Regions from separate parts of the Labrys sp. LIt4 genome, predicted to be linked through region 3. Evidence: riboswitches for the same ligand, from Rfam matches in the RefSeq annotation. Region 3 holds a riboswitch; each other region holds the start of a gene.
The links. A riboswitch is a leader RNA that binds a small molecule or an ion and turns the genes downstream of it on or off. The one in region 3 is predicted to bind cobalamin.
Positions count from the first base shown of each region.

Region 1 (7,924 bases), 470 kb from region 3:
CCGAACTCGCCGAGGCCGGCATCGATTACGCCGATGCCCCGCTCGGCCGCACGCCGAAGGAAGCCTGGGAAGGTACGCTCGATACCATGGTCGGCGCCAGCGACGCCCTGTTCGAACGCCTCAAGCCGGTGATCGCCACCTGGGCCGGACGCATCGTGCATATTGGCGGTACGGGCGATGGTCATCGCATGAAGCTGCTCAACAACTTCGTATCGCTGGGCTATGCCGCCCTCTATGCGGAGGCCCTGGCCTTGTCGCAAAAGGTCGGCATCACGCCCAAGCGCTTCGACAGCGTCATTCGCGGCGGCCGCATGGATTGCGGCTTCTACCAGACCTTTTCGCGCTGGGTCCTGGAGGGCGACGAGAATGCGCACAAATTCACCATCGCCAATGCCTTCAAGGATCTGAGCTATCTGGAAGCGATGGCGGACGCAGCCGGCCTGGTCAATCCGATCGGCAATGCGGTGAAGAACTCGTTCGGCGTGGCGATGGCCGCCGGCGGTGCCGAGCGCCATGTGCCGATGCTCACCGACTATATCGGCCGCCTGAACGGCACCGATCTCACCCCGGCCAACCGGAACTGACCGGAAGGCATAGGCAGCAACGCCGCGCTCAGGAGGAGCGCGGCGCGCTGTTTACACCTGTAGACCAGGTCAGAAGGTACGGCGCAGGCGCACGCCCGCACCGACGGCGTCGACCGTCTTGCTGTTCAGGCCCTCCGGGTCCTTGTTCTGGTACCAGACTTCGGCACCCGCGATGAAGCCCTTGACGACGGTGTAATTCACCTGGCCTCCAACGACATAATAGTTGAAATTGTCGGTGATTTTGGAGGCGATGCGCGGGGCGTCAAAGTGCAGATAGCCACCGAACAGAATGGCTTGCAGGCTCTTGGTCACGTTGAGACCGGCCTCGCCCTGCACGGCGAAGCCCTTGGCGCTGTCGAGATCATGGATCGTGCCGTTGGTTATGTAGGCGTCCACGCCGCCGAAGCCGAGGGTGGACGAGCCATTCGGCTGGGACCCGCCGACGCCGAGATATTTTACGGCGCCGTCCGCGTAGCTGGCTTCGGCCGCGATGTAGGCACCCTCGAGAACCGGCAGGTTGACGTTGCCGCCAACACCGATCGAATAACCGTATTTCGCACTATAGCCGGCCGTTGCGCTGCGGTTCTGATGGAGGGCGCCCATCACCTGGAAACGGCCCCAGCCATTCTTGTTGTCGTCATAGCCGACGACGCCGACGATATCAGGCATCTGGGCACCGCCGACGCCACCAGCAACCGTGACGCCATTGACCACGACATTGTTCCCGTAGACCGAGGCATTGGCGCGATGGTCACGCCCGTCCTCGATCGACAGGGTGGCGTAGGCCTTGTCGAATTGCGCCGTATAGCTGATCAGGTTGCGCCGGCCCTGCTCGCCGAAATAGGGCGCGAAGAACTCGGCCTGATAATTGGGGTCGTAGAAGGCATAGGGCGACCAGGCATAACCAGCCGTCAGGCCGCCGAACTGCAGATAGGCCTGGCGTACCTGGAAGGTGTCATGCGTGGCTGCCCCCGCATTGGACTCGGCCTGGAGTTCGAAGAAAGAGCGCAGCATGCCCCAGTCGGTCTGAGTGCGCGCATCGAAGCGGATGCGGGCGTTGGTCCGAAACTGTGTCTGGCTGATGTTGCGCTTACCCGTTGCATTGCTGGGCGCCTGCGCAAACCAATAGTCGGCCCGGATCTGGCCGCTGATCTTCAGGCAGGTGTCGGTGCCCGGAATATAGAAAAAGCCCGGACCGAATGCCGTACAAACCTTCACATATTCGACAGCCTCGCCCTTGCTCATCGGTAGGTCTGCAGCAAATGCGGACGCAATACCAAGAAATCCGGCACCCGCGCCGAGTAAAATTGTACGAATAAACATGGAAATACCTCGATCTCATAAGTCGACCCCTTCAAAAGGGCCTCTCTCTTCGGCAAGCCGGCAAAGCAATATTGGGCGTACCGAAGAGGCGCAGTCGTTGTGCACTGCGATATCGAAGCTTTCCTCCCAGGCGAGACATTACACAATGTTAAGGTGAGTCACCGTTCTGACACAAAGGGGCTTTGTCCATGACAGTTGCGAATTCGCAACAGCACGCGAAACGTGCATGAAAAAGGCCCCTCCCTTTTCAGGAAGAGGCCTCGCCGAAAAAGCCGTCCGCGTGAACTCAGCCCAGGTTGAGTTCCTTGAAGAAATCATTGCCCTTGTCGTCGATGACGATGAAGGCCGGGAAGTCCTCGACCTCGATGCGCCAGACTGCCTCCATGCCGAGTTCGGGATATTCCAGTACCTCGACCTTCTTGATGCAATCCTGCGCAAGGCGCGCGGCGGGGCCGCCGATCGAGCCGAGATAGAAGCCGCCATGCTTGGCGCAGGCTTCGCGGACCTGGGCCGAGCGGTTGCCCTTGGCCAGCATCACCATCGAGCCGCCGGCGGCCTGGAACTGGTCGACATAGCTGTCCATGCGCCCGGCCGTGGTGGGCCCGAAGGAGCCGGAGGCGTAGCCAGCCGGCGTCTTGGCCGGGCCGGCGTAATAGACCGGATGGTTCTTGATGTAGTCGGGCAGCCCGCCGCCCGCTTCCAGGCGTTCGCGCAGCTTGGCATGGGCGAGGTCGCGGGCCACGATGATCGGGCCGGTCAGCGAGACGCGCGTCTTCACCGGATGACGCGACAGTGTCTCCAGAATGTCGGACATCGGCTGGTTGAGATCGATCTTCACCACCGCGCCGCCGAGCTTGCTCTCGTCGATCTCGGGCAGGAAGCGCGCCGGATTGTGTTCCAGCTCCTCGAGGAAGACGCCGTCGCGGGTGATCTTGCCCATGGCCTGGCGGTCGGCGGAGCAGGAAACGCCGAGGCCGATCGGCAGGCTGGCGCCGTGGCGCGGCAGGCGGATGACACGCACATCGTGGCAGAAATACTTACCGCCGAACTGGGCGCCGACGCCGAGCGACTGGGTGAGCTTGTGCACTTCCTTCTCGAGTTCGAGGTCGCGGAAGGCATGGCCAAGTTCGGAACCTTCGGTGGGCAAGGTGTCGAGATAGCGCGCCGAAGCGAGTTTCACCGCCTTCAGCGTGAGTTCGGCGGAGGTGCCGCCGATCACCACCGCCAGGTGATAGGGCGGGCAGGCCGCCGTGCCGAGCGTGAGGATCTTCTCCTTCAGGAAGGCGATCAGGCGGTCTTTGGACAGGATGGAAGGCGTGGCCTGATAGAGGAAGGTCTTGTTGGCCGAGCCCCCGCCCTTGGCGACGAAGAGGAACTTGTAGGCCTCCTCCCCTTCCGCCGAAATATCGATCTGCGCCGGCAGATTGGTCCTGGTGTTCTTCTCCTCGAACATCGACAGCGGCGCCAGCTGCGAATAGCGCAGGTTCTTCTTCTCATAGGCATCGCGGATGCCCTGGGCGATGGCGCCTTCGTCCTCGCCCTCCGTCCAGACCTTGCGGCCCTTCTTGGCCATCACGATGGCGGTGCCGGTATCCTGGCACATGGGCAGCACGCCGCCGGCGGCGATATTGGCGTTCTTGAGCAGGTCATAGGCGACGAAGCGGTCATTGTCCGTCGCCTCGGGATCCTCGAGGATGTTGCGCAATTGCTGGAGATGGCCGGGGCGCAGGAGATGGTTGATGTCCATGAAGGCCTGCTCGGCCAGAAGCCGCAATGCCTCACCCTCGACCTGCAGGATCTCGCTGCCTCCGAGTTTCTCGACCCGCACGCCCTCGCTGGTCAGCTTGCGATAAGGCGTCTCGTCCGCTCCGAGGGGAAACAAGGGAACATGAGGATAGCGCGAACTGGAAGCGGAATCGGCGGGCATGGCAGCAAGGCTCCGACTTGATATTGAGTTCAGGGCAATTCCAAACTGCCCATATCGTCGACCCTTTAGACCTTCTTGCGAACGCTGCCTATGATTTCCTGCTCGCCGGTATGGCGCTCGGCAATGTCCTGAACACACCATCATCCGTCGTATCGCTTCTAGTCTGTGCGCCGACTCGCTGTATTCTCATCCTCATTCGAGGTGCCGGTCCGCTCCCAAGGCGGCCCGGAGAATTGGGAAGCCGGTCTGAATCCGGCGCTGCCCCCGCAACGGTAGAGGAGAAGATCGCGGCACGTGCCACTGGGTCGGGAAGACCTGGGAAGGCGCCGCGATCGGGCCGAAAGGCCGCTCCTGAGCCCGGAAACCAGCCACGATGAAAACCGACGGACGCGGTGGGCGTTCCGGAAGGAGGTTGGATTGTGCCCGGCCACCGGCGCAGGTTCCAAGCCGCTTTCCCTCTCCCGCCGTCACGTCAATGCATTGGTTGTCACGCGGGATTTTGACATGACTGCGCATCAGGACATGCTGGGCCGCCTCCGGGCCCACCATCCGGGCACGACGCTCGAGGGCAAATTCTACACCGACCCGGAATTCTTCCGGCTGGACATGGAGAACATCTGGTATCGCGAATGGCTGTTCGCCGGCCATGACTGCGAGCTCGGCAAGTCGGGTAGCTATTTCACCCTCCAGGTCGGCGACTATCCGGTGATCGTGCTGCGTTCCGCCGACGGCGCCATCCGTGCCTTTCACAATTCCTGCCGGCACCGAGGATCGCGGCTGTGCGCGGCGACAAGTGGCAGTGTCGCCAAGCTCGTCTGCCCCTATCATCAGTGGACCTATGAACTCGACGGCCGCCTGCTGTTCGCCCGCGACATGGGCCCCGGCTTCGACGCGACGCAATATGGGCTGAAGCCTGTGCATTGCGAGAGCGTGGCCGGCTCCATCTGGATCTGCCTCGCCAGGGAGGCGCCTGATTTCGAGACTTTCCGCGCCGGCGCCATGCCCTATCTGGCACCGCATGGGCTGAAGAACGCCAAGGTCGCCTTCGAAAGCACCATCGTCGAGAAGGGCAATTGGAAGCTGGTCTGGGAGAACAACCGCGAGTGCTACCACTGCGCGGGCAACCATCCCGAGCTTTGCCGCACCTTCCCCGAAGCGCCGACGGTGACAGGGGTGCAGGGCGCCGACAAGGATCCGCTGATCGGCCAGCATTGGCGGCGCTGCGAGGAAGCCGGCCTGCCCAGCACTTTCAGCATTTCCGGCGACGGCCAGTTCCGCATGGCGCGCATGCCGCTTTTACGCAATGCCGTCAGCTACACGATGTCCGGCAAGCCGGCCGTGCAGCGTCCCCTCAGCCCGACGATCGAGGAAGGCAATATCGGCGCCCTGCTGCTCTTCCACTATCCCACCACCTGGAACCACGTGCTGGGCGACCACGCCGTGAGCTTCCGCGTGCTTCCGATCGGGCCGAAGGAAACAGAGGTCACCACCAAATGGCTGGTGCACAAGGATGCTGTCGAGGGCGTCGATTACGATCTCGATGAACTCACCCATGTCTGGCGGATGACCAACGACCAGGATCGCCAGATCGTCGAGGAAAACCAGCTCGGCGTGTCATCGCCCGTCTACACGCCCGGCCCCTACGCCCCCGAGCACGAAGGCGGCGTGATGCAGTTCGTCGAGTGGTATCGCAACGCAATGGAAGCAGCCCTCGGCGGCGACGGCGTCCGCCTGCGCAGCGTGGCCTAAGGCCCTTTCACCCTCCCCTGGAGGGGGAGGGTCGGACGAAGTCCGGGGTGGGATGAGAAACACAGCAGCCGGTGAAAATCCCCCCGCCCCGACGCTTCGCGTCGACCCTCCCCCTCCAGGGGAGGGTGTTAGCAAAACCGATATATACAAAGGTAGACACCATGCCGACGCCCTCCGCAGCCCTGGCGAAATTCAGGCATATCGACGAAACACCGCCCTGGAACGACCAGAACCAGGCGCTCGAATGCGTATCGATCGTCCATGAGGGCCGCGACGTCGCGACCTTCACCTTCCGCGCCGCCGAACAAGGCTGGTTCCGCTATGAGCCCGGCCAGTTCATCACGCTGGAGATTCCGGCCGAGAGGGGACCGGTGCTGCGCACCTATACGCTGTCCTCCAGCCCGTCGCGCCCGCTCTCGATCAGCATAACCGCCAAGGCACAGGCCTCGAGTATCGGCACACGCTGGATGCTGGACAATCTCAAGCCCGGCACACGGCTGAAAGCTTATGGGCCTCTCGGGCAGTTCAGTTTCCATCGTCACCCGGCGGAGAAATACCTCTTCATCTCGGCGGGATCGGGCATCACGCCGATGATGTCGATGACCCGTTTTGCCGAAGACCACGGCGCCGCCACCGACATTGCTTTCGTCAATTGCGCACGCCGGCCGAACGAGATCATCTTCCGGCAGGAGCTCGAGCGTATGGCAGGGCGCATGCCGCGCCTCCGCCTCGCCTGGATCGTGGAAGAAACCGAGATCAATGACGTCTGGACCGGCTTCCGGGGCAGGCTCAACGCCCCTGCCCTGCGCCTGATCGCACCGGACTTCCGGGAGCGCGAGGTGTTCTGCTGTGGCCCTGCCCCCTTCATGGCAGCGGTGAAGGAGATGCTCGAAGCCAATGGCTACGACATGCGCCGCTATCACGAGGAGAGCTTCCAGCCGGCCGAAACGCCGGTGGAGGAAACCGGCACGGGCGAGGTGCTCGCCGGCGAAGCCAGCGTGGCGTTCACCAAATCCGGCATCGAGGTGCCGGCTTCCAGCCGCGATACCATTCTCCAGCTCGCCCGCAACGCCGGCCTCAACATTCCGACCGGCTGCACCATGGGCCTGTGCGGAACATGCAAGGTGCAATGCCTGTCCGGAGAGACGGCGATGACCCATCAGGGCGGCATTCGCGAGGAGGAAATAGCCGCCGGTCTGGTGCTGGCCTGCTGCACAAGGCCGCTCGGCCGTATCGAGATCGAGGCCTGAGATGACCGTCGCCACTGAGACTCACGCCGATATCGACGCGGCCATCGTGAATTCCATCCTGGAAGCCACACGGGATGATGGCGCTGCTTTGCCGGAAGAGCGGGCCCGTACCCTTCTGCTGGCCTGGATCCTCAGCCGCGAAGACGGCGTGGACCTCGCCAGGGAAGCGGCCGATCTGAAAGTCCTGCTGCTCGAGGCCTCGATCGCGGACAACCCGCTGCTGCCGCATCTCAGCAGCCTGCTCGACGAGGTGCGGGACCATGCCGGCCAGCGACGCGGCCGGCGGCGTTTGCGGGCGGATGCCTGAAGAGGCGGATATCGCGACATGCAAGCATGCCGCTGACGTCCGCCTCTTCTCTATCCTTCCCACCCGCCTCCCAGCAATCCCGGACAGAAAACCGACGCTTTCGGGATAGTTCGCCTTGACCTCTCCTGCCTCATTGCTATCATATAAGGATATCTTGATATCGTAATTCCGTTATAGGAGCTCGTGATGAGCGCTCCGGTCGAAGCCCTGTTCGCCGCGCCTGCCCAAAATGATCGGGGCGCGGAGATCCTTGCCGCCCTTACTGCCGCTGCACGGGAGCGCATCCTGATCCTCGACGGCGCGATGGGCACACAGATCCAGGGCCTCGGCTTCGAGGAGGATCATTTCCGGGGCGAGCGCTTCGTCGGCTGCGAGTGCCACCTGAAGGGCAACAACGACCTCCTCACCCTCACCCAACCGGCGGCGATCGAGGCGATCCACTACGCCTATGCCATGGCCGGGGCCGACATATTGGAGACGAACACCTTCTCCTCCACCTCGATCGCGCAGGCCGATTACGGCATGCAGGAGGCCGTCTACGACCTCAACCGCGATGGCGCGCGTCTCGCCCGCCGTGCCGCCACCAAGGCGGAGCAGCAGGACGGCCGCCGGCGTTTCGTGGCCGGCGCGCTCGGCCCGACCAATCGAACCGCCTCGATCTCGCCCGATGTCAACAATCCCGGGTATCGCGCCATTACGTTCGACGACCTGCGCATCGCCTATGCCGAGCAGATCCGCGGCCTCATCGATGGCGGCGCCGACATCATCCTGATCGAGACCATTT
Region 1 covers NZ_JAGIPY010000002.1:509,349-517,272, reverse strand. The annotation lists gene J8I29_RS05320 (NAD(P)-dependent oxidoreductase) at 1-584, shown strand, start outside; gene J8I29_RS05315 (porin) at 654-1,829, opposite strand; gene J8I29_RS05310 (fumarate hydratase) at 2,194-3,834, opposite strand; cobalamin riboswitch at 4,017-4,222, shown strand; gene J8I29_RS05305 (aromatic ring-hydroxylating dioxygenase subunit alpha) at 4,339-5,583, shown strand; gene J8I29_RS05300 (hybrid-cluster NAD(P)-dependent oxidoreductase) at 5,766-6,833, shown strand; gene J8I29_RS05295 (hypothetical protein) at 6,835-7,140, shown strand; gene metH (methionine synthase) at 7,327-7,924, shown strand, end outside.
Region 1: another riboswitch for cobalamin. It lies ahead of J8I29_RS05305 (aromatic ring-hydroxylating dioxygenase subunit alpha); the one in region 3 lies ahead of J8I29_RS03175 (ABC transporter substrate-binding protein).

Region 2 (7,924 bases), on a different contig from region 3:
ACCGCATAGCCCTCGTCCCGCAGCTGCTCCAGGATCGCCACGGCCGAGGCGGGCGCATCGAGGCCGACGGCATGGGCGAGACGGCCCTCGGCGCCTGGATAGTTCGAGAGAATCAGGCCGAGCCTGCGCTCCGCCCGGGCCTTGGCAGCCAGCTTTGCCCAGGCAGCGGCCTTGGCGGCCACGGCGGCGATGCGCCCGTCATGCGGGGCATGGGCGAGGCGGGTGAAGGCCCCCTCCTCGCGTTCGGCCTTGAAGGAGATCACGCCGGCCGAAAGGCGGCCGTCGAGCTCCGGCAGCGCGACATGCATGGCAAGGTCGCTGGCCGACAGCCCGCGGGTCGACGCCTCCCAGGCCTCTTCGGCCGAGGAGGAGGTGATCACCTGCAGGACCGGGCAGCCGGCCACGTCGAGCGGCGAGGCGCCGTCATCGTCCAGGGCCGAGAAGGCAGTGGCATTGAGGATCACCGCCGGCTTGAGCGCCTCAAGCTGCCGGCGCACCCATTCGGCGGTTTCGCCATCCTTGAGCGAACCGACATAGAAGGCCGACACGGCGAGACCCTCGGCACCGAGTGCCCGCGCCAGGGCCTCGATCGGGGCGGTGTCGGCCGAGAGCAGGATGGAGCGGTAGAAGACGATGACGGCGCGCCCATACCCTCCCCTCGATGGGGAGGGTCGGACCGTAGGTCCGGGGTGGGGTGGCGGCTCGACCTGCAAGGACGACAACTCCCCACCCCACCCCGAGGCTTCGCCTCGACCCTCCCCATCGAGGGGAGGGTAAAGAGCGGGCGAAGACGCCTGCGGCCCCAGGAAGGTTCCATATTTCGGCACGGCGACCAGCTCTTCCGGCTCGCCGAGATCGAGGCCGCCCAGCCTGGCGGCGTAGAGCAGCGAGGCCCGGGCATTCCGGGGGCCGCCTTCGCGCCAATAGAGCGAGAGCTTGTCCAGGGCCTCCTGCGGCACGGTGGAGAGCTGGGACAGGCGCCCGTCCGGCCTGGCGTCGCCGGGGATCAAGGCGAGCGCGATGCCATGGGTTCGCGCCGTCGCCGCCAGTTCCTCCGCGCCATAGCGCCAATAATCGAGGCCGCCGAGCAGGCGCACCACGATCGCCCTGGCATGGCGGGCGGTCTGATCGATGTAGAGATCCGTCGACATCGGATGGCGCAGCTTCTGCAGCGGCGCCAGGCGCAGATCGTCGAGGCCGGACGCGGCGGCCAGAGCGAGGTCGCTGTCGGTCAGCGAGGCGAACACGATCGCGCCCGGCGCCTGGCCGAGATCGACGGCGGCCTCGCTGGCATCGAGCGAACGCGTATCGGCCGGCAGCAGATGCATCAGGATGGTTCCGGACCGAAGAACAACGCCCGCCACCTTGTCATTGCCGGGCTTGACCCGGCAAACCAGCTCGCGTCGGAGCCGGATGCCCGGGTCAAGCCCGGGCATGACGAACAGGCAGGCGTCGAGGTATATCTCATCTTCGCTTTACCCCTCCAGCGTCTTGCGGATGCCGGCCTGGTCGATGCCCTTCTCGCCGATGATGACGAGGCGGCTCGAACGGGTTTCCTCCGGCGCCCAGGCGCGGTCGAAATGTTGCGAGAAGCGGGCGCCGACGCCCTGGACCAGCAGGCGCATCGGCTTGCCGTCGACAGCGACGAAGCCCTTGATGCGCAGGATGTCATGCTCCTCGGCCGCAGCCTTCAGCTTGCGTACCAAGGCATCGGCGTCGCGGATGGCCGGCAGGTCGACGACGAAGGTGTCGAAATCGTCATGGTCGTGCTCGGCCTCGTGGTCGTGATGGGAGGGACGCGCCTCCAGATCGTTCTCGGCCGCGGCCCCGAGCCCGAGCAGCACGGCCGCATCGATGCGGCCCTCGGAGGTGCGCACCACCTTGACGGCGCGCGGCACGGTCTTCTCGATGTCCTCCTCCACGCCGTCGGCCTCGCCGGCGGAGAGGAGATCGGCCTTGTTGAGCACGACCAGGTCGGCGCAGAGGAGTTGGTCCTCATAGACCTCCTCGAGCGGGTTGTCGTGGTCGAGGGAAGCATCGCCCTCGGCCTGGCGCTTCAGCTCTTCCGGATCGTCGGCGAAGCGGCCGGCCGCAACCGCCGCGCCGTCGACCACGGCGATGACGCCGTCCACGGTGACGCGCGAGCGGATCGCCGGCCAGTTGAAGGCCTTGACCAGCGGCTTGGGCAGAGCCAGGCCTGAGGTCTCGATGACGATGTGCTCGGGCGCATTCGGGCGCGCCAGGAGCGTCTCCAGCGCCGGCACGAAATCGTCGGCCACGGTGCAGCAGATACAGCCATTGGCGAGCTCGACGATCGCATCTTCCGGGCAGCTCTCGATGCCGCAGGACTTCAGGATGTCGCCATCGACGCCGACATCGCCGAATTCGTTGACGATCAGCGCCAGCCTGCGGCCATTGGCGGTGGCCAGCAGGTTGCGGATCAGCGTGGTCTTGCCGGCTCCGAGAAAGCCGGTGACGATGGTGCAGGGAACTTTCGTATGCGCGTTCATTCGGCGTCCTTGAGGGTTGATAAGGGTGGGATGCGCGCGATCATGCTGCGCTTGAAGACGTCGGGACGGCCGCGCCAGGGCATCAGGCCATCGCGGGAATGGGCCAGGAGATCGATCCCGGTGAGGATGTCGGGGCCGCTCTCGGCGGTGAGATCGCCGAAGACATAGGTCCAGGTACCGGGCGCCAACAAAGCCACCGTGCAGGAACGCTTGCAATTGCCCAGGCACTCGACCGGCTGCAGCTCGACGCCTTCGGGCAGCCTGCCGGCGAGTGCATCGCGCAGCCGGGCACCCTGGCGCGGCGCCTCGGGATCATCGCCCTCGCGCCTGCAGGTCACGCAAACGAGCAGCCGGACTGGGAGAGGTGTTTGTGGCATCGGCCCTGTTCATCGCCGCCGGAGCGGATGGAGGGCGCGGGACCGACGGCAGAGCCGGCGGTCGTCCGGGAAGACGGAACCGGCCTCCGAGGCGCCCCGCCCGGACCGGTGACAACAGTGCGACCGGCAGGTCTCCTGGCTCGCGGCTCATCGCCTCCCGCCGCCTTCCCGGTTGCCCAGTGGCTTCATGGCGGGACGCTTGCCGCTTACAGTTGCGGGGGCAGCCGCGGCTTTGGCATCCAAGGCAGCCTGGACCGGCCCCTCTTCTTCCGCACCGCATTCCCTCTTCTCTCTTAACGAGAGACCGATCGTGGCTGACATAAGGCGCGCGCGGGCGGGCTTGTCAATGTTCCCGCTTCCAAAGCGCGCGCAAAATCCGGCATAAAGGGCGACAACGCCGCCGCACGAATGAGATCGCCATGCTTGAAGAGAAGTCGCCGCCGACAGTGCCGGAGCCGCAAAAGATCGACGTCATCTTCCGCGGCGGTTCGGTGACGGCCATCGGCGTGGTGCTCGCCTTCTCGCTCGGCTTCCTCAACAACTGGGCCTCCCAGCCGGGAAGCTGGATCCCGGAGGACCTCGCAGCCGTCGCTTTCATCGGTGGCGGCATCGTCTTCCAGGTCTGGGCGCTGGCCGGCATGCTCTCGGTCAAATCACTGGAGGTGCCGGTCTATCGCCGCATCGTGCGCCTCTTCATGATCGGCCTCATTCTCGTCTCGATCGGCGTCCTGGTCGCCATCGCCGGCGACGCGCTCGGCTACAGCAAGATCTGGTTCAAGCAATAGGCCGCGGCCAGCTGACACTATGGTCGTGATTTGGCAGGGACATTGGGCTTGCGTCATTGCGAGCGCAGCGAAGCAATCCAGGAGCCATGAGCGACGCGCTTTACCAAAACTGGATTGCTTCGCTGCGCTCGCAATGGCGGAGGAAACGTCAGCGCAGTTGTAGCGACGACTGTGGTCTTCGTCCGCATCTTCATGATCCGCTCATTTTGGTCACTCTCGACGACGGTGTTTCTCGATCGCTTCCCGACTGCACAAACTCTCACGTCTGCGTTACCTGTCACCCCGGCGCCATGATTGCCGCCACAATTTGGCCTTCCCGCAATCGCCCACCAGAAGGCCGACGCCGATGGGCCCGGATCTTCTGCCCGGCATCAGCCGCTGGAAGGCTCGCCCATGGTTGCCATCACCGTCAATTCGACCGCCCACCAGCTCGACATCGAGCCGGAAACCCCTCTGCTCTGGGTCCTGCGCGATGAACTCGGCCTCACCGGCACCAAGTTCGGCTGCGGCATCGCCCAATGCGGCGCCTGCACCGTCCACGTGAATGGTGCCGCCATCCGTTCCTGCCAGACTCAGGTCGGTGACGTCGACGGCGCCACCATCACCACGATCGAGGGCCTGTCGGCGGATGGCAAGCATCCGGTCCAGCAGGCCTGGCTGGCCGAGGACGTGCCGCAATGCGGCTATTGCCAGTCGGGCCAGATCATGGCTGCCGTCGCCTTCCTGAAGGACACGCCCGCCCCGACCGACGCCGATATCGACAATGGCATCACCAATATCTGCCGCTGCGGCACCTATCCGCGCATTCGCGCGGCGATCCATCGCGCCGCCGAACTGATGAAGGGGTGAGGCCATGAACGCGATCGACCGCTCCTCGACCGCCCTGAGCCGGCGCAGCTTCCTGGCCATCGGCCTCTCGGCCGCCGGCGGCCTGATGATCGGCGGCTTCATCCCCGATGCCGCGCAGGCTCTGACCATTGCCGACCAGCCCTGGGCCGGCACGGCCACTGACGGCGAGATCAATGCCTGGATCCTGATCGAGCCCGACGACACCGTGATCATCCGGGTGGCGCAATCGGAAATGGGCGAGGGCATCTTCACGGCCCTGCCGATGATCGTTGCCGAGGAACTCGGCTGCGACTGGGCAAAGGTGAGGCCCGAATACGCCTCGGCCAGCCGGAATTTGCGCGAGAACACCGTCTACAAGCGTATGGGCACCGGCGGCTCCGGCGCCGTGCGCCGCTCGCGCGAATTCCTGCAGGCCGCCGGCGCCAATGCCCGCGAAAGGCTGGTGCAGGCCGCCGCCGCGCGCTGGCAGGTGCCCGCCGAAAGCTGCAGCGTCGATGCCGGCAAGGTGCTGCACAAGGCGAGCAACCGCAGCTTGCGCTTCGGGGAACTGGCCGGCGAGGCCGCCAAGGTCGCACTGGCCAGGGAGCCGACGATCAAGACGCCCGAGCAGTTCACGCTGATCGGCAAGCCGCTGGCGCGCCTGGATACGCCGCCCAAGCTGACGGGGGCGGCGAAATTCGGCATCGATATCCGCCTGCCTGATATGGTCTATGCCGCCGTGGTCACCTGCCCCGTCTTTGGCGGCCGCGTGAAATCCTATGACGAGGCCGCCATCAAGGGCCGGCGCGGCATCCTGGCCGTGGTGCCGATCGAGGGCGGCCTCGCCGTGGTGGCGGACCGGTTCTGGCGCGCCAAGGAAGCGGCGCTCGCCTTGCCCGTGACATGGGACGAGGGCTCGGCCGCCGACACGGACAGCAAGCGCTTCGATGCCGACTATGTCGCCGCCCTCGACGGCCCCGCCGTCACGGCGCGCAAGGAGGGCGACATCGACGCCGCCCTTGCCGGCGGCAAGCGTGTGGAGGCCCTCTATCAGGCGCCGCATCTGGCCCATGCGCCGATGGAGCCGCTCAATTGCACCGCCCATGTCCATGACGGCAAGGTCGAGGTCTGGATGGGCACGCAGAACCCCGACATGGCGCTCCAGCTCGCCGCCAAGGCGGCAGGCGTCGCGCCCTCCGCGGTGGAAATCCACAACTGTTTTCTCGGCGGCGGCTTCGGCCGGCGCGCCGTCAACGACGAGCTCGTGCAGGCAGTGACGGTGTCGAAGGCGGTGGGCAAGCCGGTCAAGCTGGTGTGGACGCGCGAGGAGGATATGCGCCACGACCGCTATCGCCCCCAGGCTGCCATCCGCTTCCAGGCATCCCTCGGCGAGGACGGCCTGCCGGCAGCGATCCATGTCCGCACCGCCGTCGGCTCCATCCAGCGCTCGCTCGGCTGGGGCAAGGTGGAGAACGGCGTCGAACCCTCAGCCGTCGAGGGCCTCGCCAACATGCCCTACCGCACCGGCGCGGCCCAGATCGACTGCATCCTCAAGAACACCCATGTGCCGGTGATGTTCTGGCGCTCGGTCGGCTCGTCCCAGAATGCCTTCGCCCTGGAGAGCTTCATCGATGAAATGGCGCTGGCCGCCGGCCAGGATCCCTTTCGCTTCAGGCGCAAGCTGCTCGAGGGAAAGCCGGATTTTCTCGCCGTACTCGATACGCTGGCCGAGAAGAGCGACTGGGGCAAGCCGCTGCCCAGGGGCCGGGGGCGCGGCATCGCCATCCACGAATCCTTCGGCACCATCGTCGGCGAAGTGGTGGAGCTCGCCGTCAGCCCCGAGGGCGAGGTGAAGGTCCAGCGCGTGGTGGCGGCCGTCGATTGCGGCCATGTCGTCAATCCGCTCACCGTGGAGATGCAGATCGAGAGCGCGGTGGTCTATGGCCTGTCTGCCGCGCTGTTCGGCGAGATCACCATCGAAAAGGGCGCGGTGGTGCAGGGCAATTTCGACGACTATCAGGTCGCCCGCCTGGCCGATACACCGCCGATCGAGACCCATCTCGTGCTCAGCGGCGGCAAGAAATGGGGCGGCATCGGCGAGCCCGGCACGCCGCCGATCGCTCCGGCTGTCTGCAACGCGATCTTCGCCGCCACCGGCAAGCGCATCCGCAGCCTGCCGGTCAAGAACACCGACCTCAAATGGGGGCCGGTGTGAGGTTGTTCAGAGCGCGGACTTTAAAAGTCCATAGGCGCTCGGTTTAAGCGAGAAGTGCGACGCCAGCCCCCCTTCGCTCCGTTCTTACGGGAGCTAGGAGACTCGCGCGCCGAGCCTCATCTCCAACACGACCGTCTCGCTCAACCCTTGAATTATCGCCCGTGAACTTTGTAAGTCCGCGCTCCCCTTGCCTTCCTGCCCGAGACCCGGCAGGAAGGCGCCATGTCCTCTGCCCGACTCACTCTGGTCCTCGGCGGTGCGCGTTCCGGCAAGAGCCGGCATGCGGAGAGCCTGATATCGGCCCATCCCGCCCCCTGGACCTATATCGCCACCGCGCAGGCCTTCGACGACGAGATGCGTGAGCGCATCGGCGAGCACCAGGCCCGGCGCGACGCCAACTGGCATACGGTCGATGCGCCTCTCGCCTTGCCGGAAGCTCTCGCGGCAACACGGGGGCCCGTGCTCGTCGACTGCCTGACGCTCTGGCTCACCAATCTCATGCTGGGCGGCCATGACCTCAAATCCGCCTTTCTCGCGCTGCAGGAAGCGCTCGAGGCCGTATCCGGCCCGGTGGTGATGGTGACCAACGAGGTGGGCCTCTCCATCGTGCCGGACAACGCCCTCGGCCGGGCCTTCCGGGACGAGCAGGGCCGGCTCAATCAACGGATCGCTGACATCGCCGACCGGGTGATCTTCATGGTCGCAGGCCTGCCGATGGTAGTGAAGTAATTGGAAGCTGACATGACCGACGATGCTGCCCGCCACAAGGCGAAGATGGAAAAGCGCAAGGCCGTGCAGGATGCCGAAGTCGCTTCCAAGACCATCACCGAAAAAGGCCTCCTGATCGTCAATACCGGCCCCGGCAAGGGCAAGTCCACAGCCGCCTTCGGCCTGATCATGCGCGCGCTCGGCCATGGCTGGCGCATCGGCGTGGTGCAGTTCATCAAGGGGGCCTGGTCGACCGGCGAACGCAAGGCGCTGGAGCGCTTCGACGACCTGGTGACCTGGAAGAGCATGGGCGAGGGCTTCACCTGGGAGACCCAGGACCGCGAGCGCGACGTCGCTGCCGCCGGGCGGGCCTGGGAAGCGGCCAAGGCCATGCTGGCGGATCCCGCCATCCGCCTTCTGGTGCTCGACGAGATCAACATCGCCCTGCGCTACGACTATCTCGACCTCACCGAGGTGGTGGAAACCCTGAAGGCGCGCCGG
Region 2 covers NZ_JAGIPY010000001.1:96,582-104,505, reverse strand. The annotation lists gene cobN (cobaltochelatase subunit CobN) at 1-1,328, opposite strand, end outside; gene cobW (cobalamin biosynthesis protein CobW) at 1,476-2,510, opposite strand; gene J8I29_RS00450 (DUF1636 domain-containing protein) at 2,507-2,887, opposite strand; cobalamin riboswitch at 2,995-3,211, opposite strand; gene J8I29_RS00445 (hypothetical protein) at 3,307-3,672, shown strand; gene J8I29_RS00440 ((2Fe-2S)-binding protein) at 4,066-4,521, shown strand; gene J8I29_RS00435 (xanthine dehydrogenase family protein molybdopterin-binding subunit) at 4,526-6,715, shown strand; gene cobU (bifunctional adenosylcobinamide kinase/adenosylcobinamide-phosphate guanylyltransferase) at 6,938-7,444, shown strand; gene cobO (cob(I)yrinic acid a,c-diamide adenosyltransferase) at 7,457-7,924, shown strand, end outside.
Region 2: another riboswitch for cobalamin. It lies ahead of J8I29_RS00450 (DUF1636 domain-containing protein); the one in region 3 lies ahead of J8I29_RS03175 (ABC transporter substrate-binding protein).

Region 3 (7,924 bases):
GGCCTTGAGCAGCAGGCTCGGATTGGTGGTGCAATCGACCGGCTTGAGCGCCTTGATCGAGTCGATATCGCCGGTATCGGCGACGACGACCGTCATGGCGCGCAATTGTTCGAGTTTCGAAGCCATATCTCACGTCCTTGTTCACAGAGCTTGATAGCGTCCCGTCACGGACCATAGACCCCAGCCCCGGCGACGTCATCAGTTATCGTGCTTGTTTTTCTGCTCGGCCACCGGGTGGCGGAAGCATGTTGCGCCGTGGAGTTTCGCTACCTCGAACGGGCCTCGGGCGGTCCTCCAGGCTGCTTTGAGGGATATGGTTCCGTTACCCTGGGGATGCAAGGCGGAGACAGCCCGCAGATCATTTGCGGCAGCAGATGATGAAGCGCTGGTAAAGATAGGTGCGCAGCCGGTTTCGGACATCCGCCTGGCGCCTCTGGGCCGCGGCGATCGGCCGATGCGACGAGATCACCACATCCTTGAAGCCGGCCTCTTGCAGGAGCGGGAGGAGATCGGTGCTTCGCAAGCCCCCGCCGAAAGGCAACCGCTCCATGATGCGGGCATGGCGTTCGCTCATCGCGCCGTCGTAATAGGGATCTGCGCCGGCAAGCCGGTCGATCAGGGCAATGAGCCCGGATGCCATCCGGCCGATCCGCGTGGGTTTCGCCCAGTCTCCGTCGAAGAATAGCAATCTGCCGCCCGGCTTCAGCACGCGATGCCAATCGGCAAAGGCCTTCTGCGGCTCGGTCAGCGTCCAGACCAGATGCCGGCAGACGATGGCATCATAGGCGTTCTCCGGCTCCATGGTGTTCTCGGCGTCGGCCAGACGAAAGCGCAGGCGCTGTCGCCCGGCATGCTTGCGCCGGGCTACCGCCAGCATCGCCTCGGAGAAATCCAGGGCCGTCACGTCGTGGCCGAGCGCCAGCAGCAGTTTGGTGATCTCGCCCGTGCCGCAGGCAAGATCGAGAATCCGGCGCGGTTCGATGCCGAGATGATCGCGGATCGCCGCGGCCCAGGCCTCGAATTCCGGTCCCTCGGGAATATGGTGGCCGAAGGCGCGGTCGAAGGTTTCCGACCGCTTCGACCAATAATCGCGGATCTCTTCCTTGAGATCGTAATTCGCAGCGTCGGTGCTCGTCACCTGGAGGCTCTCCCCGTCTATTGGCGGATGCGTGTCACGACGCCGCCGCGATCCAGCCCGGCCGCGGTGCCGGCAGGTCCGGATGCCGATAGCGGATAAAGCAGCCGCCGGTGCCATCGCGGACGACTTCGGCGGTAACCCCGAAGACCGACTGGATGCGCGCCGCCGTCAGCACCTCCGCCGGAGGACCTATCGCCTCGATCCGTCCGGCCTGCATCAGTGCGACCCGGTCGCAGAACATCGCCGCATGATTGAGGTCATGCAGGGCCGCCACGACGGTAAGGTTCTGGCGATGCACCAGATGCAGCAGACCGATCTGATGGCCGATATCGAGATGGTTGGTAGGCTCGTCGAGAAGCAGGATCTCCGGTTGCTGCGCCAGGGCACGGGCGATGTGGAGGCGCTGGCGCTCACCGCCGGAAAGCGTGTGCCACAAGCGGCCGGCGAGACCGGTCATGGCCACCTCCTCCAGCGCCTGGTCGACGATGATGTCGTCCTTGCCGGACCAGGGCGAAAAGGCGCCCAGATGCGGCGTCCGTCCGAGTTCGACGGCCTGGCGGGCGGTGATGCGCTCGGCCGTCTCCGCCTGCTGCTCGACCAGGGCGATGCGGCGCGCGACCTCGCGACGGGCGAGTCCGTGGAGCGGCTGGCCCGAGAGCAACACCTCGCCACCCTGGGGACGGCGGATACCTGCCAGCAGGGACATCAGGCTGGTCTTGCCCGAGCCGTTGGGACCGATGATACCCAGCAACTCGCCGGGACGAACCTCCAGCGACACCCCGTGCAGGATCGAGGCCCCGCCTGCCGACCAGGACAGCTTATGCGCCGACAGGCTCATGTCGTCGCCTTTCTTTGGCTGAGAATGAGAGCGAAGGCCGGCGCACCGACCAGGGCCGTGATTACGCCGATCGGCAGGACCTGGCCGGGGATGATGATCCGGGACAAAATGTCGGCGATGATCATGAACACCGCGCCGATCAAGGCGCTGGCCGGCAGCAGGCGTCCATGGCGCACGCCCACCACCATCCGGGCCGCATGCGGAATCACCAGGCCGACAAAGCCGATGGATCCGACGATGCTCACCATCACCGCCGTCATCATTGCCGCGACGCCGACGAGCACGACATAGGCACGCCGGACGGAAATGCCGAGGGAGGCCGCCGATTCGGTGCCGAAGGTGAAGGCATCGAGCGCGCGAGCGTGCCACAGGCACACCAGCAGCCCCACGGCCGTGACCGGCAGGGCCAGCCAGACATCCGGCCAGCGCACGCCCGAGAGATTGCCCAGCAGCCAGAACATGATGCCGCGCGCCTGTTCGGCATTGGCAGCCTTGGTGACGATGAAGGAGGTCAGAGCATTGAAGAGCTGGGATCCGGCGACACCAGCCAGGATCACCGCGCCGGTGCCGCGGCCCGAGCGCATCGCCAGCACAGCGACGAAGCTGAAGGCCGTCAGCGCGCCGAGAAAAGCACCGGCCGGCAGGCTCAGAATGCCGGCACCGAGGCCGAGGATGACAACCCCGACCGCTCCCGTCGACGCCCCGGCCGAGATGCCGAGCACATAGGGGTCCGCCAGCACGTTGCGCAGCAGCGACTGCAGCACAGCACCCGAAAGCGCCAGGGCAGCGCCGCAGCAGGCAGCCACCACGGCACGGCTCAGCCTGTAGTTCCACACGATGCCTTCATCGATGCGATCGAGAGCATAACCGGCGCTCCACAGGCGGTTGGCGGCCGTCTTGGCCACGACATCCATCGGAATGGCCGTCTCCCCGATGGCGGCGCCCAGCCAGAGCGCCAGGACGAGCACGGCAAGCGCCAGTAATCCGATCGCCAGCATTCGTGTGACAGCGTGATTCATCTCAGCGCTTCAGACCGAAACGCTGGATCGCATCGGCGAGCATTTCGATGCCGTCGACGATGCGGATGCTCGGCTGCATGGCCTGGACATCCATCTCCACGACATGTCCCTGCCTGACCGCCGGCATCAGGCTCGCCACCGGATCCGTCTCGAGGAAATTCAGCTTCACGGCGATATCGTCCGCGGGATAGCGGCGACGGTCCATCCGGCCGGCGACGATGATGGTGGGATCGGCCTTGGCAATGGTCTCCCAGCCGACGCTCGGCCATTCCTCCTCGCTCTCCACGACGTTGCGGACACCGAGCACGGACATGATATAGCCCGGCACGCTGTTCTTGCCGGCCATATAGGGATCGACATCGACCTTGGCGCTCGAGAACCAGAAGGCCGCGGAGACCTTGCCGTCGCCGGCGGCGATCTTGCGGCGGGCGGCTTCCTCGCGCGCCCTCAGGTCCGCGACGACTTTCGCCCCACGCTCCTGCACGTCGAAGATCTCAGCGAGTTCGGTGATCTCCTGATAGACCAGATCCATGGTGAAGAGGGTACCGCGCGTGCCGTCGCCCCCACCCGAATTGTCCTTGCCGACGCAATCGGCAGGCGAAACATAGGTGGGAATGCCCAGTTCCTCGAACTGTTGCGGTTTGCCGACGATGCCGCTGGGTCCGACATGCCATTGGAACTGGGCCGTGACGAGGTCCGGCTTCTTGGCGATCACGCTCTCGAAGCTCGGATCATTGTCGGCCAGGCGCGGAACCCTGGCATTGGCTTCCTCATAGCCGGGCAGCACCGGGCCGAACCAGACCGCCGTTCCGACGACCTTGTCGGCAAGGCCGAGCACATAGAGCACCTCCGTGCTGCTCTGGCCAACGGATACGGCGCGGCGGGGCGCCTGGTCGAAGGTGACGGTGCGGCCGCAATTGGTGAGCTTGAGGGGATATTTCGTCGCTTGAGCGGCCGCCGGGTCGTTGCCCAGCATCAGGCCGAGGCCAGTGGCAAGCAGAGCGGCGAAGCTGGACCAGCAGGCCTTGCTCCAGGCCTTGCTCGTTGAAAAGGTCATGACGTTCTCTCGGTTCGCGATTGGGGGGAGCAGCCGCCTCCGGCAGAGGCCGAAGACAGCGAATGGTCCTCAGGCCCTGGTGTGGCGGAGGGCGCGGTCGTGCGAAGCGGAGGGAACAGGCGGGCGAGGGCCCGACACGACGGGAAGATACGTCACATTGTCTCCTGTTCCGGGCATCCCCGCCCGTGACATGGGATTGATCGAGATGACGGCAGGTTTCCTGGCTCGCGGATACAGGCCTTGCCTCTGCCTTCCCATGGTGACCCACAGTGGCATGGCGCTCTTCGCGCCACGAGGATGCTCGGCACTCCGCCTACAGTTGCGGGGGCAGCCACGGCATGGGCTTGGAGAAAGCCGGACCGTGTTCCCTATTACTCCCGTCGGACTCGCATCCGACGGGAACCGTCGACGCCACAGTTACCGGGGGGTTGCCGGCGCGGTCAAGCGAATATGCAGCGGGCAACAGCCTCTGCCGGCCCCTGCCCTTCCGATTCAGCCCGCGTCTTCCGTCACCGGTATCCGGCAGGCCAGGAAACCCTCCTCGATTACCTCCCTCGGCAGATTGCGGCCGATGAAGACCAGACGGCTCCTGCGCTCCTCCCCGGGCTTCCAGGGGCGCTGATGATCGCCTTCGAGCAGCATATGCACGCCCTGGACGACGAAGCGCTGGGGATCGCCGTCGAAGGCGACGATGCCCTTCATGCGCAGCATGTCGGTGCCGAATTGCTGCACGATCGTGTTGAGCCAGGGCATGAATTTGCCTGGGTCGAGCGGCTCTCGCGACACGAGGGCAAAGCTGCCGACATGGTCGTCATGCTCGTGCTCATGGAAGCCCTCGAGGAAATCGGGCTCGGCTTCGAGGATACGGTCGAGGTCGAAGGCGCCGCGGCCGAGCACCTTGTAGAGGGCAATATCGCAGCGGCGCGTTTCGTGGAGGCTGGCGGTGGGATTGATGCGTCGGATCCGCTTCACCACCCGTTCGAGCTCCTCCTGTGAAACCAGATCGATCTTGTTGAGCAGGATCGTATCGGCAAAGGCGAGCTGCTCCTGGGCCTCATGCGCCTTCTCGATCTCACCGAGCAGATGGCGGGCGTCCACCACCGTGACGATCGAATCGAGCCGGGTCTTGGCGCGCACGTCGTCGTCGACGAAAAAGGTCTGGGCAACCGGCGCGGGGTCGGCCAGCCCCGTCGTCTCGATCAGGATGGCATCGAAGCGGTCGCGCCGGCGCATCAGGCCCTCGATGATGCGAATGAGATCGCCGCGCACCGTGCAGCAGATGCAGCCATTGTTCATCTCGAAGATTTCCTCGTCCGTATCGACGACGAGGTCATTGTCGATGCCGACTTCGCCGAACTCGTTGACGATGACGGCATATCTACTGCCGTGGCTTTCGGTGAGGATGCGGTTGAGAAGCGTGGTCTTGCCTGCCCCGAGATAGCCGGTGAGGACGGTGACGGGGGTTTGCGGCGCGGGCTTCATGATGTCGGAATTCCTTGATCCATTGCGAAAACGGGCATGTCGATGCCATGGCGGTCGACTGAGTTTCCATCTATATGAAATGTTATAACATAACTTATGGGATCGCAAGCAAGCCCTTCAGTTCCGTCGCAGGAGCCGCCGGCATCCTCGCTCAGAAGCGGAGTTCGCTCAGACGAACGAGATTATTCCACCGGAATTGCCTGGCGGCGGAGGAATCCAATGCCAGAGATTTTCGAATCACGAGCCTGGTCGGGTAAGCCTCACCGAACGCCATGGAATGGAATCAGGCATCGAAGGCGCATCCTGCAGGCATGACCCTCTCATCTCCCCGAGATCCTCTCGCCGTCCTCAACAGCGTATTTGGCTACGCGGCTTTTCGTGGCCAGCAGGAGGCGGTGGTGCGCCATGTCACCGGGGGCGGCGATGCGGTGGTGCTGTTCCCGACGGGAGCGGGCAAATCGCTGTGCTACCAGATCCCGGCCCTGTGCCGGCGCGGCGTCGGCATCGTGGTCTCGCCGCTGATCGCTCTGATGCGCGATCAGGTCGAAGCCCTCAAGCAGGCCGGCGTGCGCGCCGCGGCGCTCAATTCGTCGCTGTCGCGCGAGGAGGCCTACAAGGTCCGCCGCTCGCTGATGGACGGCCAGCTCGACCTGCTCTACGTCGCCCCCGAACGCGTGGCGACGCAAGGCTTCCAATCGCTGATCGCCGATGCCGACATCGCGCTCTTCGCCATCGACGAGGCCCATTGCGTCAGCCAGTGGGGCCACGACTTCCGGCCCGAATATCGCGAGCTCGGCGGCCTCGCCGCGTCCTTTCCCGGCGTGCCGCGCATCGCCCTCACCGCCACGGCCGATCCGGTCACCCGCGCCGACATCATCGAGCGACTCGGTCTGAATGAGGCCGAAGTCTTCGCCACCAGCTTCGACCGGCCCAATATCAGCTATGCCATCGTCGAGCGAGACAATGCCCGCCGGCAATTGCTGGCCTTCCTTGCCGGCCACAAGGGCGATAGCGGCATCGTCTATTGCCTGTCGCGCGCCAAGGTCGAGGAAACGGCGCAGTGGCTGAACGAGCAAGGCATCCGCGCCTTGCCCTATCATGCCGGCCTGGAAGCCGGTGTTCGCAGCGCCAACCAGGACGCCTTCCTCGAGCAAGAAGGCCTCTGCCTGGTCGCCACCGTCGCCTTCGGCATGGGCATCGACAAGCCGGACGTGCGCTATGTCGCCCATCTCGACATTCCGGCCTCGGTGGAAGCCTATTACCAGGAGACGGGCCGGGCCGGACGCGACGGCCTGCCCTCGGATGCCTGGATGAGCTACGGCATGGCCGACGTGGTCCAGCGCCGCCGCATGATCCAGGAAGGCAACGCACCGGAGACGGTGAAGCGGGTCGAACTCGGCAAGCTCAACGCCCTGCTCGGCATCTGCGAAACCGTCGAATGCCGGCGCAAGGCTATCCTGGCCCATTTCGGCGAGGCCCATCCCGGCCGCTGCGGCAATTGCGATACCTGCCTTTCGCCGGTCGAGAGCTGGGACGGCACCGATGCCGCCGTCAAGGCGATGGCTGCGATCTACCGCACCGGCCAGATGTTCGGCGCCGCCCACATCATCGATGTGCTCACCGGCAGAGTCACCGAGAAGGTCCAGCGTTTCGGCCACGACAACCAGCCCGTCTTCGGGGCCGGCAAGGATATCGAGGCGCGCACCTGGCAATCGGTGCTGCGCCAGCTTACCGCGGCCGGCCTGGTCAATGTCGACCACGAGGCCCATGGCGCCCTGATCCTGGCCGAGGAGGCGCGGGCCGTGTTCAAGGGCGAGCGGCAGATCATCTTCCGCCGGGACCGGCCGCGCAAGAGCACCGAGGCAAAACGCGCCCGGCGCGGCGAGATCGAGATGTCGGAACGCGACGGCGCCCTGTTCGCCGCCCTTCGGGCCGAGCGCAGCCGGCTCGCCCGCGAACAGAGCGTGCCGCCCTACATGATCTTCGCCGACACCACGCTCCGCGCCATGGCGAGCGAACGCCCGGGCAGCCTGTCCGAATTTCTGGCCCTGCCCGGTGTCGGCCAGGCCAAGCTCGAACGCTATGGCAGCCTGTTTCTGGACGTCATCCGGCGTGAAGGATAATCTGCCCGCGCGGCCAAGCCGGCGATCGCCCTTCGGTTGTGCCACGGCGCACATGCCGATATCGGCAAACCATCCTCTTCTTGACGCGGTTTACCATATATTTTAAGTTAGTGAACGAACGCTAACTTAAAATGCGATTCTCCCGCGCCGCCACGCGCCCATCCAGGAACCCAAGCCGATGCTCGCATCGCTGATGTCCGCCCGCCGCTTCTGGCCCCTGTTCTGGAGCCAGTTCTTCAGCGCCTTCAATGACAATTTCATCAAGCA
Region 3 covers NZ_JAGIPY010000002.1:41,010-48,933, reverse strand. The annotation lists gene tal (transaldolase) at 1-126, opposite strand, end outside; gene J8I29_RS03190 (methyltransferase domain-containing protein) at 359-1,138, opposite strand; gene J8I29_RS03185 (ABC transporter ATP-binding protein) at 1,173-1,976, opposite strand; gene J8I29_RS03180 (iron ABC transporter permease) at 1,973-2,995, opposite strand; gene J8I29_RS03175 (ABC transporter substrate-binding protein) at 2,997-3,971, opposite strand; cobalamin riboswitch at 4,245-4,474, opposite strand; gene J8I29_RS03170 (GTP-binding protein) at 4,545-5,534, opposite strand; gene recQ (DNA helicase RecQ) at 5,846-7,657, shown strand; gene J8I29_RS03160 (acyl-[ACP]--phospholipid O-acyltransferase) at 7,836-7,924, shown strand, end outside.